DNA from 2 places in the Nocardioides nanhaiensis genome. Region 2 is predicted to be linked to the other one. Evidence: predicted binding sites of a transcription regulator. Region 2 holds the regulator's gene; the other holds the start of a gene.
The links. The regulator LexA, encoded in region 2, represses DNA repair genes until DNA is damaged. The targets are predictions, from matches to a motif close to TCGAACANNTGTTCGA.

Region 1: a site for LexA is predicted at 1,670-1,685, ahead of ABD948_RS17915 (DUF6504 family protein). Genes of this name have one in related genera too.

What each region holds. Positions count from the first base shown of each region.
Region 1 covers NZ_BAABIM010000004.1:181,916-187,023, reverse strand. The annotation lists gene ABD948_RS17930 (DUF4126 domain-containing protein) at 1-517, opposite strand, end outside; gene ABD948_RS17925 (YbaK/EbsC family protein) at 547-1,020, opposite strand; gene ABD948_RS17920 (hypothetical protein) at 1,090-1,587, shown strand; gene ABD948_RS17915 (DUF6504 family protein) at 1,789-2,124, shown strand; gene ABD948_RS17910 (SAV_6107 family HEPN domain-containing protein) at 2,133-2,600, shown strand; gene glgC (glucose-1-phosphate adenylyltransferase) at 2,612-3,856, opposite strand; gene glgA (glycogen synthase) at 3,932-5,108, shown strand, end outside.
Region 2 covers NZ_BAABIM010000002.1:338,760-343,867, reverse strand. The annotation lists gene ABD948_RS09785 (MXAN_6640 family putative metalloprotease) at 1-1,168, opposite strand, end outside; gene lexA (transcriptional repressor LexA) at 1,269-2,018, opposite strand; gene ABD948_RS09775 (sulfatase family protein) at 2,157-3,827, shown strand; gene ABD948_RS09770 (LysM peptidoglycan-binding domain-containing protein) at 4,118-4,534, shown strand; gene ABD948_RS09765 (hypothetical protein) at 4,690-4,959, opposite strand; gene ABD948_RS09760 (mismatch-specific DNA-glycosylase) at 5,057-5,108, shown strand, end outside.

The DNA of each region.
Region 1 (5,108 bases), on a different contig from region 2:
AGAGGAGCACCAGGCCCAGCGCCAGCAGCAGACCCGCGACGGCGGCCGCCCAGCGCGGGTGCTCGATCGCCAGCCAGACCACGCCCAGGACCGCGACGTCCTCGCCCAGGCTGGCGGCCACGTTGGTGACCGGCTCGGGGGAGCCGTTGATGGCCAGGCGGGTGCCGGCCTTGACCAGGTGCGAGGCGAGCGCGGTGCCACCGCCCACGACGCCGAGCACCGCATGGTCCAGCGACGACGCGTCGCCGGCCAGCAGCACCCCCACCACCGCGCCCGCGGTGGGGCGGATCGCGGTGGAGACGACGTCCCACGTGGAGTCGAGGTAGGGGATCTTGTCGGTCACGAACTCCAGCGCGTACAGGACGCCGGCCACAGCCAGCACGTCCCCGCGGCCCAGGGCGTCGGGCACCTCGGCCAGGTCCCCGAGCCGGTCGGCCACGCCGAGCACGAGCACCACCAGGTAGCAGTTGACACCGCTGGCCCACCCGCTCGAGAAGGCCAGTGCCAGGGACTCCACGGTGGTCTCCTCGGATGGGGTGGGCCGACTCAGGCGACGTCGATGGTGGGCGCGCCGGTGAGGGCGGCGAGCTCCGCGTGCGTGGTGGAGAAGACCGCGGCCGGGTGCCCCGCCGCGGCCCACACGACGTCGTGCCGGGCCAGCCAGGAGTCCAGGTAGGTGGGCACCGGTGCCGGGTGGGCGATCGGCGAGACCCCGCCGATGGCCTGCCCGGTGTGCTGCTTGACGAACTCCGGCGTGGCGCGCGTGAGCCGCTCCACCCCGACGGTGCGGCCCACCAGGGCGGTGTCGACCCGGTGGGCGCCGGAGGTGAGCACCAGCACCGGCGCGCCCTCGGCGTCGAAGAGCAGGCTGTTGGCGATCGCCCCCACCTCGCACCCCAGTGCCTCGGCGGCGAGTGCGGCGGTGTGCACGGAGTCGGGCAGAATGACCACGTCGCCACGACCGCCGAGCCGGGAGTGCTCGGTGCGGAACCGGGTGATCGACGGATGCTCGGTCGCCATGGGTGCGACAGTAGTGGCCCGAGCAGTGGCCCGCACCGTCGTGGCCCCGACCCCCAGGAGACCGATTCCATGTCCTCGTCCGAGGCCGCGCCCGCCGCCCCCGCCCCCGGGGTCGACCGCGCCCCCGACGGGCGTCCCGCCTCCATCGGGCGGGTGATCTGGCTGGTGCGGGGTCTGGTGGCCGCCGGCGCCGTCGTCACCGTGCTCGTCGTCGTCTTCTGGGACCAGCTGGTGGCCGCCTGGTCGGCCGGTCACCCTCCGGGCAGCGCGATCCAGCAGCCGGTGTTCGTGCCGGTGGTGATCGTCTCCTACCTGACCATCGGCGGGTTGCTGCTGACCCTGCTGCCCTTCCTGCGCGGCGGGCACGACTGGGCGCGCTGGTCGCTGGTGGCCACCATCGGGCTCATCGTGCTGGCCACGGTGGGTGGGCTGCGCACCTCGCCGCCCACGGTCTTCGTGCTCTGCGGGGCCGTCTCGCTGGTCTACAACGCCGTCATCCTCTTCTCGCTGCTGCGCCCCGACACCCACCGGTTCCTGCGCGGCACGGGCTCCTCCACCGCCGTCTGACCGCCGTCCGACCGCCGTCCGACCGCGTCTGAGCGCCGGTCCCTTGTGACTGTCGGTGGTGGGGTGTAGCGTCCTGCCATGTTCGAACACGCGTTCGAACTCACCGGCGGGGGCGACCTCGACCCCCGCCTCCGCCGGTGCTCAGACGCTGCACGAGCGGGTGCAGGGCGGCCGGCGCGAGCCGGGGTGAGGCGGTGGGGGATGCGGCGCTACGACGACGAGGTGGCGGTACGGACGACGGGTGCGGGGGCGCCCGACCAGTTCGTGTGGCGCACCGGGCTCTGGCAGGTCCAGCGGGTCCAGGCGCACTGGGTGCAGACCGGCGCCTGGTGGCTGCGTCGGCCCGAGGCCGCGGCCGCGCTGGCCGGTGCCGGTGGGGCGGCGTCGGCGCCCGAGGTGCGCACCGGCGGTGGGCCCGAGCTGGCCGAGCAGCGCTGCTGGCGCGTCGAGGCCCGGCGCCCGGGCGCCACCGGCGTCTTCGAGCTGGTCCTCGAGGTCGCCGAGGGCTGCTGGCGGCTCACGGGCTGCGCGGACTGAGGCCCGCGATGACCACCCCGACGAGCACCCCCGCGCACGAGCAGCACGTGAGCCCCTACACGCTGCCCGCCACCACCCACTCCTACCTGCAGCGGTCGGCGGAGTCGCTGGCCGAGGCGATGGTCTCCACCGACCTCGCGGCGCGCTACGCCGGCGCGCACGTGGCCGCGCTGCGGGCCGCGGCCGCGCTGCTCGCCGCCCGCGCCCGCCCGGCGCCCGCCCGGCGCCGTCCGCAGAAGAACGCCTGGGTGCTGCTGGCCGAGGTGGCGCCCGAGCTGGGGGAGTGGGCCACCTTCTTCGCCGCGGGCGCTGCCAAGCGCGCCGCCGCCGAGGCGGGCTCCACGCGGTCGATCACCGAGCGGGAGGCCGACGACCTGGTGCGCGACGCCGACCGGTTCCTGGCCGTCGTCGAGCAGGCGCTGGGGCTGGTGCCCCACGCCCCGGCCCCCGTGCAGCTGGCCCGCCGCGCGGGCTGAGGGCTGAGGGCTCAGCGCTCGAACGCCTCGTCCTTGCCCAGCACCGTGAGTCCGTCCACCACGCGGAACCCGCGCGCGGCGTCGGCCTCGGGGTCCACGCCCAGCTGCTCGCCCGGCGGCACCACCACGTTCTTGTCCAGGATCGCGTTGCGCACCACCGCGCCGGCGCCGATCCGCACGTTGTGCAGCAGCACCGAGTCGCTCACCTCGGCGCCGGTCTCCACCCGCACCGCCGGAGAGAGCACCGATCGCGCCACGGTCCCGCCGGTCACCACCACGCCCTGCGAGAGCACCGCGTCGTAGGCCTGGGCGGCGCGCTCCTCGGCGCCCTGCACCAGCTTCGCCGGGGCGTAGGGACCGTGCGAGGTGAGGATCGGCCAGTCGTAGTTGTAGAGGTTGAACACCGGCAGCGGCGAGACCAGGTCCATGTGCGCGTCGTAGTAGGAGCCCAGCGTCCCCACGTCGCGCCAGTAGCCGCGGTCGCGGTCGGTGGCGCCGGGCACGTCGTTGTCGCGGAAGTCGTACACGCCGGCGTCGTCACGCGCCACGAAGGCCGGCACGATGTCGCCGCCCATGTCGTGCATCGTGCCCTCGGTGTCGGCGTCGCGGGTCACGGCCTCCACCAGCGCCTTGGCGTCGAACACGTAGTTGCCCATCGAGGCGAGGATCTCGCCGGGGGAGTCGGGCAGGCCCACGGGATCGGTCGGCTTCTCCAGGAACTCCCGGATCCGCGAGGGCTGGTCGGGGTGCACGTCGATGACGCCGAACTGGTCGGCCATCGAGATCGGCTGGCGGATCGCCGCCACCGTGCAGGCCGCGCCCGAGGCCACGTGCTGCTCCACCATCTGGCTGAAGTCCATCCGGTACACGTGGTCGGCGCCGACGACGACCACCAGGTCGGGCTCCTCGTCGCGGATCAGGTTGAGCGACTGGAAGATCGCGTCGGCGCTGCCGAGGTACCAGTGCTTGCCCACCCGCTGCTGGGCCGGCACCGGCGCCACGTAGTTGCCGAGCATCGCCGACATGCGCCAGGTGCTGGTGACGTGCCGGTCGAGGCTGTGCGACTTGTACTGCGTCAGCACGACCACCTTGAGGTAGCCGGAGTTCACGACGTTCGACAGGGCGAAGTCGATGAGGCGGTAGGTGCCGCCGAACGGCACGGCGGGCTTCGCGCGGTCGGCGGTCAGCGGCATCAGCCGCTTCCCCTCTCCCCCCGCGAGCACGATGGCCAGGACCTTGCGACGTGGGCTGCTCACACCGACGACCCTAGCCGTGACGGGGCTCACGGCGACACCGCCGCAGCCGGTAGGTTCGCGCCCATGGCCCAGCCGCTGCGCGTCGACGTGCTCACCAAGGAGTACCCCCCGGAGATCTACGGCGGGGCGGGGGTGCACGTGGCCGAGCTGGTGCGGGCCTTGCGGGCCCGCGACGACCTCGAGACCCGGGTTCACGCCTTCGGCGCCCCGCGCGACGAGGCGCTGACGACGGCGCACGCCGACCCCGCCGAGCTGGCCGGCGCCAACGCCGCGCTGCGCACGCTCGGCGTCGACCTGGGGATGGCGGCGGCCACGGCCGGCACCGACCTGGTGCACTCCCACACCTGGTACGCCAACTTCGCGGGCCACCTCGCCGCGCTGCTGCACGACGTGCCGCACGTGGTCACCGCGCACAGCCTGGAGCCCCTGCGGCCCTGGAAGGCCGAGCAGCTGGGTGGCGGCTACCGGGTCTCCTCCTGGGTGGAGCGCACGGCCTACCTGGCCGCGGCCCGGGTGGTCGCCGTCTCGGCCGCCATGCGTGACGACGTGCTCGCCAGCTACCCCGAGGTCGACCCCGCGAAGGTCGACGTGGTGCACAACGGCATCGACACCGAGCTGTGGCGGCCCACGCCCGACCCCGACCGGGTGCGCGAGCTCGGCGTCGACCCCGACCGCCCCTCGGTGGTCTTCGTCGGCCGGATCACCCGGCAGAAGGGGCTGCCGCTGTTCCTGCGCGCCGCGGCCGCGCTGCCGCCCGAGGTGCAGCTGGTGCTCTGCGCCGGTGCGCCCGACACCCCCGAGATCGAGGCCGAGGTGCGCGGCCTGGTGGAGCAGCTGGCGGCCTCGCGCAGCGGTGTGGTGTGGATCGCCGAGATGCTGCCGCGCCGCGACGTCGTCGCCCTGCTCACCGGCGCCACCGTCTTCGCCTGCCCCTCGGTCTACGAGCCGCTCGGCATCGTCAACCTGGAGGCGATGGCCTGCGAGACCGCCGTCGTCGCCACGGCCACCGGCGGCATCCCCGAGGTGGTCGTGCACGGCGAGACCGGCCTGCTGGTGCCCATCGAGCAGGCCGACGACGGCACCGGCACCCCGCTGGACCCCGACCGCTACGTCGCTGACTTCGCCGCCGCGCTGACCGAGGTCGTCACCGACCCCGACCGGGCCGCCGCCATGGGCCGCGCCGGCCGCGCCCGCGCCGTGGAGTCCTTCGGCTGGGCCGCCATCGCCGACCGCACCCTCGAGGTCTACCGCG
Region 2 (5,108 bases):
GGCGCCTGTTGGCGCTGGCGAACGTGGCGTAGAGGCGGGGCAGCTGCTGCTTGCGCGCGGCCAGCACGCTCTTCACCGCCTGCATCGAGTACTGGTCGGGCGCTCCGCGCCGGGAGTCGGTGCGCCGGATCATGTCGCGCACGATGGTGGGGAGCCCGCCCTGGGCGGCAGGGAAGCGCTCGGAGAGGTAGCGGAAGAAGATCCAGGTGCCGTAGTGGTAGCCGGTGGCGGAGTCGAAGGTGTCGAGCGGGACGGTCGGCTCGCGCAGCGGGCTGGCCCGCAGGTACTGCAGGTTGTCGTCGACGCCGTCGTACATCTCGTCCTCGACCCAGGCGGCGGTGCCCTCGAGGAACCACAGGTCCTCGGCGATGTCGTAGCCGAACTGGACGGCGTGGAAGAACTCGTGGGCCACCGTGACCTGCAGGTTCTCGGTGGGGGTGTTGGTGGGGAAGCCGGCGTAGTCGTTGTCGACCACGCAGTAGGCCCAGGCGTCGCGAGGACCGCTGTTGCGGATGCGCTCGTCGCTGGTGCAGTAGCCGTAGAGGCCGGGCCCGAGGTCGGCGACGTAGACGTCGGTGGCGTTGCTGCCGCCCCGCCCGGCGTCGGGCTTCGGCGAGCGGTACCCGGCCGCGACGTACTGGTCGTGGACGGCCGCGACGGTGCTGTAGGTGGTGTCGATCCAGTCGGGACGCCCGTTGCCGTTGGGGTCGGCCAGGCTCGGCGCGTTGGGCCCGCTCTCGACCCAGTGCACGCACACCTCGCTGTTGCAGGCCCGCTCGGAGGGCACGTTGCCGTAGGAGAACGGCGAGTCCGGGTTGGAAGAGCCCGGGGGGTCGGTGGGGCGCGCCAGGAACGCGGCGGCCCGGGCGCGGTCGGCTCCGCGCAGCGCGGAGCGCTGCAGGGCCAGGTCGCGCAGCGCCATCGTGACGTCGCGCGACGTCGCGCGACCGGACTGCGCCGAGAACCCGGGTGCCAGCAGCTGCTCGACGCGGGCCAGCGCGGCGCGGGCCGCGCCGGAGGCGCCCTCGCCGTCCGCCACGGCGGCCGGGGCCGCGAGCGGTGCGGCCGTCGCCGGCAGGGGCCCCGCCGCGAGGGCGAGGGCGGTGGCGGCGAGCAGCGCCAGGGTGCTGCGCACGAGCGTGCGAGGGGCGGATCGGCGACGGATCACGAGGACTCCGGGGGTGGTGGGGGCCCGGGGTGGGCCTGACCCCGCGGAGTGTACGGCTCGCCACCGACACGGCCGCCACGTCAGCGGCGGCTCGTGCCGATCACAGTCGTCGCAGGACCGCGGTGACCTTGCCGAGGATCGTGGCATGGGTGCCGTCGATGGGCTCGAAGTCGGGGTTGTGCGGCATCAGCCACACCTGCTTGCCCTTCTTCTGGAAGGTCTTGACCGTGGCCTCGCCGTCGATCATCGCGGCCACGATCTCGCCGTTGTTGGCGGTCTGCTGCTGACGGATGACGACGTAGTCGCCGTCGCAGATCGCCGCGTCGACCATCGACTCGCCCCGCACCTCGAGGAGGAACAGCTGCCCCTCGCCCACGAGCTGGCGGGGGAGCGGGAACACGTCCTCGACACGCTCCTCGGCGAGGATCGGCCCGCCCGCGGCGATCCGACCGACCATCGGCACCAGGGCGGCGGCCGGTGCGGCGTCGCCGATCCCGGTCTCGTCGTAGGAGGACTCCTCGGCGGCACCGAGCGAGCGGCGCGCGGCCATGACCTCGGGCAGGAACACCTCGATGGCGCGGGGCCTGTTGGGGTCGCGCTTGAGGAAGCCCTTCTCCTCCAGCACGCGCAGCTGGTGGGCCACGCTGGAGGAGCTGGTGAGGCCCACGGCGCCACCGATCTCGCGCATGCTGGGCGGGTAGCCGCGCTTCTCGATGCTGTCCTTGATGTGGTTGAGGATGCGCTGCTGGCGCGGGGTGAGGCCGGTCGCGTCCGGCGGGCCGTCGGGCAGCTGGGACACCCGGTTGCCGGATGTGCGGGAGCGGGCGTTGTCGCGCGGGGTGGCAGCCATGGGCTCAACCTAGACCGCGCCGGGGGCGGACTTCAAACACCTGTTCGAACGGCGTGTCGCCGGTGTCGCGGGCGCGGCGGGCGACCGAGAAGGGCGCAAAGTCCTCCTTCTCGCGCCCGGGTCTGCATAGTTCTCCCCATGCACCTCGCCCCGCGCACCGGCATGCGCCGACGGGTCGCGCCCCGCGCTGTCGTCAGGGCTGTCGTCGGCACCGTCGTCGGCGCGCTCCTGGTCTCCTCCTGCGCGGTCGGGGGCGCTGAGCCCGCGCCGGCGCAGGCCGGTGCTGCAGCCGGCGGCCCGCGTGCCGGCGCCGCCGGGGTTGCCGGTCCGTCGTCGGACGCGAGGCCCGCGTGGGCCGGTGGCGGCGCGCGGCCGGTGCTGACGCACGTGTCTCGCGCGATGCTCCCGACCGCGCCGGCGCGGGGTGGTCGCCCCAACATCCTGCTCATCACCGCCGACGACCAGACCGACACGGAGATGCGCTGGATGCCGCGCACGCGGCGGCTGCTCACGCGAGCCGGCATCGACTTCCCCGATGCCGTGAACCCCCACCCGCTCTGCTGCCCGGCCCGGGCCGAGATCCTGACCGGTGAGTACGCCCAGAACAACGGGGTCCGGCACAACACCGGCCGCTTCGGCGGGTACGAGACCTTCATGCGGCACAACGCCACGAGCAACCTGGCGACCTGGATGCGCGGCGCCGGGTACCGCACGGCGCTCGTCGGCAAGATGATGAACGGCTACCCCGGTCGCAACGCGCGCCGGATGCCCGGCTGGGACTTCTGGTCGCCGATCTCCGGAGGGATCTACGACTACTTCGGGTCGACCTTCGTCAACAACGGCGATCCGCTCACGACTTCGCGCAGCACCCACTCCTCCGACGTCATCTCGCGCGAGACCGTCCGTCTCATCACCACCTACGCCCGGCAGCGCAAGCCGTTCTTCATCTGGGCCTCGCACGTGGGCCCGCACGACGCCACCGACCGCCGTGGCCGGTGGGGCCCGCCGCCGGCGGCCGCGCGTCACGCCGGCCTGTTCAGGAGGACGCTGCCGCCGAACCGCGACAAGCCGTCGGTCACCGACCCGCGGCTGGCGGGCAAGCCCTCCGCCGTCAAGCGGCTGGCGCGGAGGGGGCTGGCCGACCAGACCGTGCTCTTCCGCCACCGGATCCGCAACCTGCAGGCGATCGACGAGGCCAATGCGGCGGCGATCCGGGCGCTGCGCCGCACCGGGGAGTTGGCGGACACGGTGGTCGTCTACACCTCCGACAACGGCTACCTGCTCGGCGAGCACGGGGTGTCCACCAAGGACCTCCCCTACGAGGAGGCGCTGCAGATCCCGCTGTCGATGCGGGGACCGGGCATCAAGCGCGGGACCCGTTCGACCGAGACCGCCTCGATGGTCGACCTGGCGCCCACCTTCCTCGACTACGCCGGTGTCCTCGGCAAGGTCCGACGGCAGGGCCGCACCGACGGCGAGACGCTCCGACCGGTCATCGCCGGGCGCGCCCGGCTCTCCGACACCACGCTGACCCAGGCCGGGACCGCGGAGCCGCGCAAGGTGGCCGCCTTCGGCTGGGAGTGGCGCGGGGTGCGCACCGGCCGCTACACCTACACGCGCTGGTGGAACGGCTTCGAGGAGCTCTACGACCGCGACGTCGACCCCTACCAGCAGGTGAACCTGCACCGTGACGCCCGCTACGCCGCCGTGCTGGGCGACCTGCGCAGCCGCTACCGACGCCTGGCCGACTGCGCGGGCCTGGAGGAGTGCGAGCGTCAGGACTTCGGCGCGGACCCCACGCCGAGCTGACCCCTCCCCGAGCCGACCCCACGCCGAGCTGACCCGTGACGGGCTGCTGACGCTGCGGCGCGCTGACCCGACCCCGGACCCGGTCGGGCACCCCGGGCGCCGGCCCGGCCGGTCGACACGCCGATCGAACACGCGTTCGGCGTGGTGCTTGATTCTGTTCGAACACCTGCTCTACCATCGAGCACGTGTTCGATCGAACCTGTGGTCGAACACCGGTTGCGCCGGAGGTTGTCGGTGGCGACCACTAGACCTTCGCTCGACAGCGACACCCCCTTCCCCAGGAGTCCACGATGAGCACCACCTACGCCCTGCGCACCACCGACGAGAACGTCACCCACCTGCCGGCCCGACCCGCGTTGCGCGTGGTCGCCCCGGCCGGCGAGGAGTCCGGCCCGGCCTGGCAGGACGTGCGTCCGGGCGCATCCCTGCGCCTGACCCGGCGCGGTCGCGCCGTGGTGCTGGCGGCCGGCCTGCTTCTCGTGCTGGCGGTGTTCCTGCTGGTGCCCGGGGGGTCCTCGGCCAGCGGCGAGGACCGGACCGAGGTGGTCACCGTGGGCACCGGCCAGACCCTGTGGCAGATCGCCTCGGTGCGTGCCGAGGGCGGCGACGTGCGTGAGATGGTCGAGCACATCAAGGACCTCAACGGGCTCGACTCGGGGATCCTGCTGGCCGGCCAGGACCTGCGCGTGCCGGCGCTCGTCGACTGACCGGTCGACGCATCGGTCGGCGACCCGCCGACCACACGAGCTCCGTCCGCCACCGCTTCGACCCCGGTGGCGTCGACGGGCCGGGGAAGACGAGGGGCGGAGCCGCCGACGGGCGGGTCCGCCCCTCGCGGCGTCCGGGCCCGGGTCTGCTGCTCCTACTCGGGTGGTCGGGTGATGCCGAGGGCGCGCAGCAGTCGGGCCACCAGCATGAGCGTCACGAACAGGCAGGCCACCGCGCCCACGGCGCTGAGGGCCAGCCACCCCCAGCCTCCCTCGCCGCTGCGGGCGGCCGCCCCGACGTCGATCGCGGCGACGACCAGGTAGCCCCAGGCCACCAGGGTCAGGGTGATGCCGGCAGCGAGCAGGGCGATCTCCGGCCGGAAGCCCTGCCTCCGGCGCTGACCCGCCCGCTTGCCCCTCGCCACCGCGCCATTGTGCGCGATCCAGGTCGCCGCCGGGTGCGGGGATCGCCGGTGGGCGCCAGATCGCGGACCTCGCACCGGCGCGGGGTACCGCCCGGGCATGGAGATCCTCCCCGACGTGGTCGGGCCCGCGCCGCGCATCGTCTTCTGCG